Lujinxingia sediminis: one gene and its partner. The protein of the gene in region 1 binds, or shares a complex with, the protein of each later gene. Links are inferred from orthologs where the notes say so. Each region holds a gene or a part of one and is shown in the gene's direction. Other genes may lie near its edges. The genes, in order: EA187_RS02975 and EA187_RS18390.

Region 1 (3,276 bases):
GCGGCGTCGACATCTTCTTTAACTTCCTGCTCTTCTACGTCCCGGTGAGTTTCATCGCCTGGACGGTGATGATGCGCTTTAAAAAGGACCTCGCCGCCACCGAACGAAGCAAGGCTCGCCTTCGCTTCATCGGTCTGGTCTCGGCGGTGGGCATCGTGCTCTTCTCGGTCGTCTACCTGATGGCCTTCCGTCAGCCCTACGTCGACTACGCCTCCCTCAAAGAACTGGAGGGAGCGCGGCTGATCTTTCCGCTCATCGAGTACTCCTACCGCGATGTGGACCTGATGGCGGTGAGCCAGGGCCCGAGCCTGGAGCACTTCCTGGGCACCGACCGCCAGGGACGCGACGTCTTCACGCGACTGATCTACGGGACGCGTATCTCGCTTACGATCGGGGTGGTTGCGGTGAGCATTTACACCGCCATCGGCCTTGTGCTGGGAAGCCTGGCGGGCTTTTTCGGCGGTCGGGTCGACAACATCATCCTGCGCATGATCGAAATTATGATGTGCTTCCCGGTGCTCTTTCTCATCCTGACGCTGGCCGGGTTTATCGAGGAGCCCTCGATCTTCCACATCATGCTGATCATCGGCCTGACGGGCTGGACGGGCATCGCGCGCCTTGTGCGCGGGGAGTTCTTGAGGCTGCGCAACCAGGACTTTGTGCAGGCGGCCATCGCGCTGGGCTTTACCCGCGCGCGCATCATCTTCCGCCACGTTCTGCCCAACGCGGTGCAGCCGGTCTTTGTCTCGGCAACCTTCGGGGTGGCCGGAGCGATTCTCATTGAGGCCACGCTGAGCTTCCTGGGCGTGGGCCCGGCCAACGCGCCGAGCTGGGGTCAGATTCTGACCAGCGGTCGGAACACCCAGCAGATGACGCTGATTCTCAGCTCGGGCTTTGCCATCTTCGTCACCATCAGCCTGCTCAACCTCATCGGCGAGGGGCTGCGCGACGCCACCGATCCTAAACTTCGCAAGTAGAGCGACCTTATGGCCAACGATAGCAACAAGACTGACGCGTCGGACGACGTGATCCTGAAGGTCGACGGGCTCAAGACCTACTTCTTTACCGACGACGGGGTGCTGCCCTCGGTCGACGGGGTGAGCTTCGAGATCAAGCGCGGGCGCACGCTCGGGCTGGTCGGCGAGTCGGGATCAGGTAAATCGGTGACCTCGTTGAGCGTGCTGCGCCTGATCCCGCAGCCGCCCGGAAAGATCGTTGACGGTCAGATTCTCTTCGGAGGAAAGGACCTGACCAAGCTCACCGAAGCGCAAATGCGCAAGGTGCGTGGCAACGACATCTCGATGATCTTCCAGGAGCCGATGACCAGCCTTAATCCGGTCTACACGGTCGGAAACCAGATCATCGAGGCGATCCTCCTCCACCAGGACATGGAGTACGCCGAGGCGCGTGAGTACGCCATCGATATGCTGGCCAAGGTGGGTATTCCGGCCCCGGAGCAGCGCATCGACGAGTACCCCCACCAGATGAGCGGGGGCATGAAGCAGCGTGTGATGATCGCGATGGCGCTCTCCAGTAAGCCGAAGCTTCTGATTGCCGACGAGCCTACCACCGCGCTCGATGTGACGATTCAGGCGCAGATCCTGGAGCTTCTGAAGTCGCTTCAGGGCGAAGCGGGCATGTCGATTCTCTTTATCACCCACGACTTAGGTGTAGTGGCTGAGACCTGCGATGATGTGGCGGTGATGTATGCCGGGCGCATCGTGGAGTACGGCGACGTCTACACCGTCTTTGAGAAGCCGGCCCACCCCTACACCATTGGACTCTTCAACAGCCTGCCGACCATCGACACCTCCGGGGCGCGCGGGCGCGAAGATCGCCTCTATGTGATTCCCGGGATGGTGCCGCGCCCGCAGGACTTCCCCTCGGGATGTCGTTTCCGCACGCGCTGTCAGTTCGCCACCGAGAAGTGCTCCGAGCTTCCGCCGACGGTCGAGCTTGAGCCCGGCCACACCGCGGCGTGCTGGTACGCCGAGAAGGTACGCGCGGGCACCCAGCCCACCACCGACGGAAGCGTCGCGGCCGATGGCTCGGTCGCCCCCAACGACGATGCGGCGGAAGTCGCACGGTAACCTGCTTAAGGCCCCAAGGTACTCGCTATGAGCGTCGCCCCTACTCTGCTTGAAGTCCGCAACCTTAAGAAGCACTTCCCCATCAAGAAGGGCCTCTTCAACCGTCAGGTCGGCTCGGTGAAAGCCGTCGACGGCATCTCCTTTGAGGTCAACGCCAACGAGACCGTCGGGCTTGTGGGGGAGTCGGGTTGCGGCAAGACCACCGCAGGACGCACTTTGCTGCGCCTGCTCGAGCCCACCGATGGTGAGGTGCTCTACAAGGGGCAAGACATTCTGAAGATGGGGCCGGCGGAGATGCGCAGCCTTCGGCGCAACCTTCAGATCATCTTCCAGGACCCCTTCTCCAGCCTTAACCCCCGTATGACGATCGAAAGTATCATCGGCGAGGCGATCACCTTCCACAAGGTGGCCCAGGGCCCGGAGGTGCGTGAGATGGTCGAGGGGCTTCTGGAGCGCGTGGGTCTTCAGCCTTCGTACATCACGCGTTACCCCCATGAGTTCAGCGGTGGCCAGCGTCAGCGCGTGGGCATCGCCCGAGCTCTGGCGCTCAATCCCGACTTCATTGTCTGCGATGAGGCGGTCAGCGCGCTTGATGTGTCGGTTCAGGCCCAGGTTATTAACCTGCTGATGGATCTTCAGCAGGAGTATAACCTGAGCTACCTCTTTATCGCCCACGACCTCTCGGTCGTGCAGCATATCTCGGATCGCATCGCGGTGATGTATCTGGGACAGATCGCGGAGTTCGCCGAGTGTGACGAGCTCTACGACAACCCGCTGCACCCTTACACTCAGGCCCTGCTCTCGGCGATTCCGCAGCCCAACCCGCGGCGTCGGGCCCAACGCATCATCCTCAAAGGAGATGTCCCAAGCCCGATGAACCCGCCCTCGGGTTGCCGCTTTCATACCCGCTGCCCGGCGTGTTTTGCGCCCTGCAAGACGGTAGAGCCGCGCACCGTGGAGCCGACTCCGGGCCATAAGGTGCGCTGCCACCTCTACGACCCCGAGTTTGCGCCCAACGATCCCGATATCTGGGCGCGGCTTCCCCGCCAGCCCGAGGCGCCGACGAAGGTCGAGAGCCCTGAGAGCGAAGCCCCTGAGAAGAGCGCCGCGTCGAGTGAACCTGCGCCCGATGGCACCGACGGCGTGGCCAGCACCGAGGCCACCGAAGCGGCCCCTCCTGTGGAGG
Region 2 (3,146 bases), on another replicon or contig:
GAAACTCGCTCATACTCGGTCTTCCTTATGCTTCGGGGGAGGGATGCGGCCGCGGAGGCCGCCGCGTGAATGAATCCTCATTCATTCTCGCAAATGACGCGAAAAGTTCAAGCCCTGCACGTCAATTCCTCCCCGGGTAGGATCGGTAGCGCTCAAGCCTGCGCCGGCACTCAAGACGATCAGGACGCGCTGGCTTCATCAAAGATAAGGCGCAGACCTTCGAGCGTCAGAAAATCGTCGACTTCGTCAATGATATCGGTCTCTTCGGCGAAGAAACTGGCCAGCCCTCCGGTGGCGATCACCGGGACGTTGTCCGCACCAAGCTCGGCCTTCATGCGCGTGACGATCTCACGCACAAGCCCGATGTAGCCGTAGAGCAGCCCGGCCTGAATCGAATGCACGGTGTTTTTGCCGATCACCGATGGTGAGCGCGCAAGCTCCACCCGCGGCAACTTGCTGGCGGCGTGGAAGAGCGCCTCACTGGAGATGGTGATCCCCGGGCAGATCGCCCCGCCCAGGTACGCCCCCTCCTCGCTGATCGCGTCGAAGGTGGTGGCGGTGCCAAAATCGACCACGATCAAGGCCTTCGAGTGGCGCCGGTAGGCCGCCACGGCGTTGACCACCCGGTCGGCCCCGACCTCGCGGGGATTGTCATAGGCGATTGGCATGTTCGCCTGAATATCAGCCCCGACCACGGTGGGGTTGCAGGCGAAGTAGTCGCGCACCATCTTCACCAGCATCCGCTCCATCGGAGGCACCACGCAGCTGATGATGGCATGATGGACCTCCGCCACAGCCAGCCCGCTGAGTTCAAAGAGCTGGCGCAAGAAGATGCCATGCTCATCGCTGGTTCGTCCGTGGTGGGTCTGCAGCCGCCAGTGCCTCACAAGTTCTTCACCGCGGTAGACGCCCAGAACGGTGTTGGTGTTGCCGACATCGATGACCAAAAGCATAGCGCGCTCCTGCCGCGTGCGGGCTGCCGCGCTGTGGCGGGTGCGCCCGGGGTTGAAATCGGCGCCAAACTTCCAGATCCCCCCGACCTTGTCCAGCCGTGCCGAAAGCGCGATTGCGGCCCCTTCGAAAACCCTTTATTTTGGCCATCCTCGGCGATCGCTCGCTGTGTCCTATAAGCAAGCGAGCCATTCGGGGCCGCCGAGCCTTCCCCAACCCGATCGGGCTTCATGATCACCTTCCTCCTTCGAAGACTCTTTACATCGATCTTCGTGATCATCGGCGTCGTAACGCTGGTCTTTCTGATCCTGCGTGCAGTGCCCGGCGATCCCGTCGAATCGATCCTCGGCGAGCAGTCGCTGGAGGTCGACAAAGAGGCGCTTCGCGAGTGCCTCAACCTCGACAAGCCACTTGGGGAACAGTACCTGCTCTTCTGGAGCGACGTGGCCTCGGGCACCCTGGGCGAACTCTGCGATGAGCGCGGGGTCACGGTGATGGACCGGCTGGTGGCCAACATCCCGGCGACCTTTGAGCTGGCACTGGCGGCGATGTTCTTTGCGCTGCTCTTCTCGCTGCCCTTAGGGATCACCGCCTCATTAAGGCCCTACTCCTGGGTGGATAACTCCTCGGCGGTGATTGCGCTTCTGGGCATCTCGATTCCCAACTTCTGGCTGGGGCCGATGCTGCTGATCGCGTTCAGCCTCACTCTGCAGATTCTTCCCAACCCGGGCAGTGAAGTCGCCGGGCTCACAGCGCTTCTGTTACCCGCGATCACACTGGGCACAGGATTAAGCGCCAAGCTGATGCGCATGACGCGCTCGGGCATGCTGGAAGTCCTCAACCTGGACTATGTTCGCACCGCCCGCGCCAAGGGGCTTCCGCGCCACCTGGTGGTGCTCAAACACGCGCTTCGCAACGCCCTACTTCCCGTCATTACCATCGTGGGACTGCAGTTCGGGGCCCTGCTCACCGGCGCCATCATCGTCGAAAAAGTCTTCGCGCGCCCCGGCGTGGGCATGCTCTTGCTCGACGCGATTGAGGCCCGCAATTACCTGATCGTACAGGGCTGCGTGCTCTTCATCTCCCTGACGTACGTGGTCGTCAACCTTGTGACCGATGTGGTCTACGGGCTGATCGACCCCCGTATCCGCTACGACTGAGCCGGCCGGCCGATGAACCTTTTGCGACTTCCACACCTGAAGCTGCCTCGCGCGGGCAGCGGCGCCAACCACTTCGGGCCTCTGGCCTACCTGGGGATGGCGATCCTTACGGTGGTCGCCCTGGTGGCGCTCTTCGCCCCCTGGCTTGCGCCTTACGATCTGGCGCATATGGATGTGACGCGCCAGCTTCAGGGGCCGTCGGCCGAGCACTGGCTGGGCACCGATGAGAACGGAGCCGACGTGCTCACGCTGCTCATCTACGGCACGCGCGTGGCTGCTGTGGTGGGTCTCTCGGTCGTGGGCATCTGCTCGACGGTCGGCGTGATTCTGGGGGCCATCTCCGGCTATTTTGGCGGCTGGATCGACGAGGCTCTGATGCGCCTGACCGAGATCCTGATGTCCTTTCCCGGCATTCTGCTGGCGATCTTGCTGATCTTCATCACCCAGGAGCCCAGCATCCCGGCGGTCATCGGGGCGCTCTCGGTCTCGGGGTGGTCGAGTTATGCGCGCCTGGTGCGCGGGCAGGTGCTGGCCGTGCGCGACCAGGATTATGTGGAGGCCGCACGCGCCTCAGGTCTTCCCACCTGGCGCATTTTGCAGCGCCACGTGGTGCCCAACACCTTCGCGCCGGTCATCATCCAGGCCACCTTCGGGGTGGCCGGAGCGATTCTGGCCGAGGCCTCCCTGAGCTTTCTGGGGCTGGGCCCCCAGGACATGCCCAGCTGGGGCGGACTGCTCGATCAGGGGGCCAGCTACTTCCTTCTGACCCCGCACCTGGCCTTTGTGCCGGGGCTTGCGATTATGTTCACGGTGCTCGCTGTAAACTTCGTCGGCGACGGTCTTCGCGACGTGCTCGATCCGCGCAAACTCGCGAACCACTGAGACTCAAAACCACCTGATTCACCACTAAATTGGAGCACTTATGAGCGACGAAGCGCAGCTGCGCGCCGACGCCGGCCAGATGTTGATCGTGGGCTTCGATGGTCCCCACACACAAGCCCCCCAACCGGTAGCGCAGGCGCTACGCGATGGCGA

The links.
Region 2: the proteins of EA187_RS02975 (region 1) and EA187_RS18390 are in contact, whole or in part, in a cryo-EM structure (PDB 8Z1Y), measured with the Escherichia coli proteins. The link is inferred for Lujinxingia sediminis from one-to-one orthologs.

Annotation. Positions count from the first base shown.
Region 1 is NZ_SADD01000001.1:718,406-721,681, reverse strand. Bases 81-3,038 are described here. They hold EA187_RS02975 (ABC transporter ATP-binding protein), read left to right. Parts: upstream 81-986; coding sequence 987-2,090; downstream 2,091-3,038. Other genes in these bases: EA187_RS02970 (ABC transporter ATP-binding protein), read left to right, coding at 2,118-3,038; EA187_RS20565 (ABC transporter permease), read left to right, coding at 81-977. Outside these bases: more of EA187_RS20565, read left to right, coding at 1-80; more of EA187_RS02970, read left to right, coding at 3,039-3,276. UniProt on the Escherichia coli protein: Part of the ABC transporter DppABCDF involved in dipeptide transport. Responsible for energy coupling to the transport system.
Region 2 is NZ_SADD01000016.1:13,870-17,015, forward strand. The notes cover bases 319-3,146. They hold EA187_RS18390 (ABC transporter permease), read left to right. Parts: upstream 319-1,181; coding sequence 1,182-2,111; downstream 2,112-3,146. Other genes in these bases: EA187_RS18385 (type III pantothenate kinase), read right to left, coding at 319-953; EA187_RS18395 (ABC transporter permease), read left to right, coding at 2,124-2,993; nagZ (beta-N-acetylhexosaminidase), read left to right, coding at 3,034-3,146. Outside these bases: EA187_RS18380 (acyl-CoA dehydrogenase), read right to left, coding at 1-13; more of EA187_RS18385, read right to left, coding at 180-318. UniProt on the Escherichia coli protein: Part of the ABC transporter DppABCDF involved in dipeptide transport. Responsible for the translocation of the substrate across the membrane.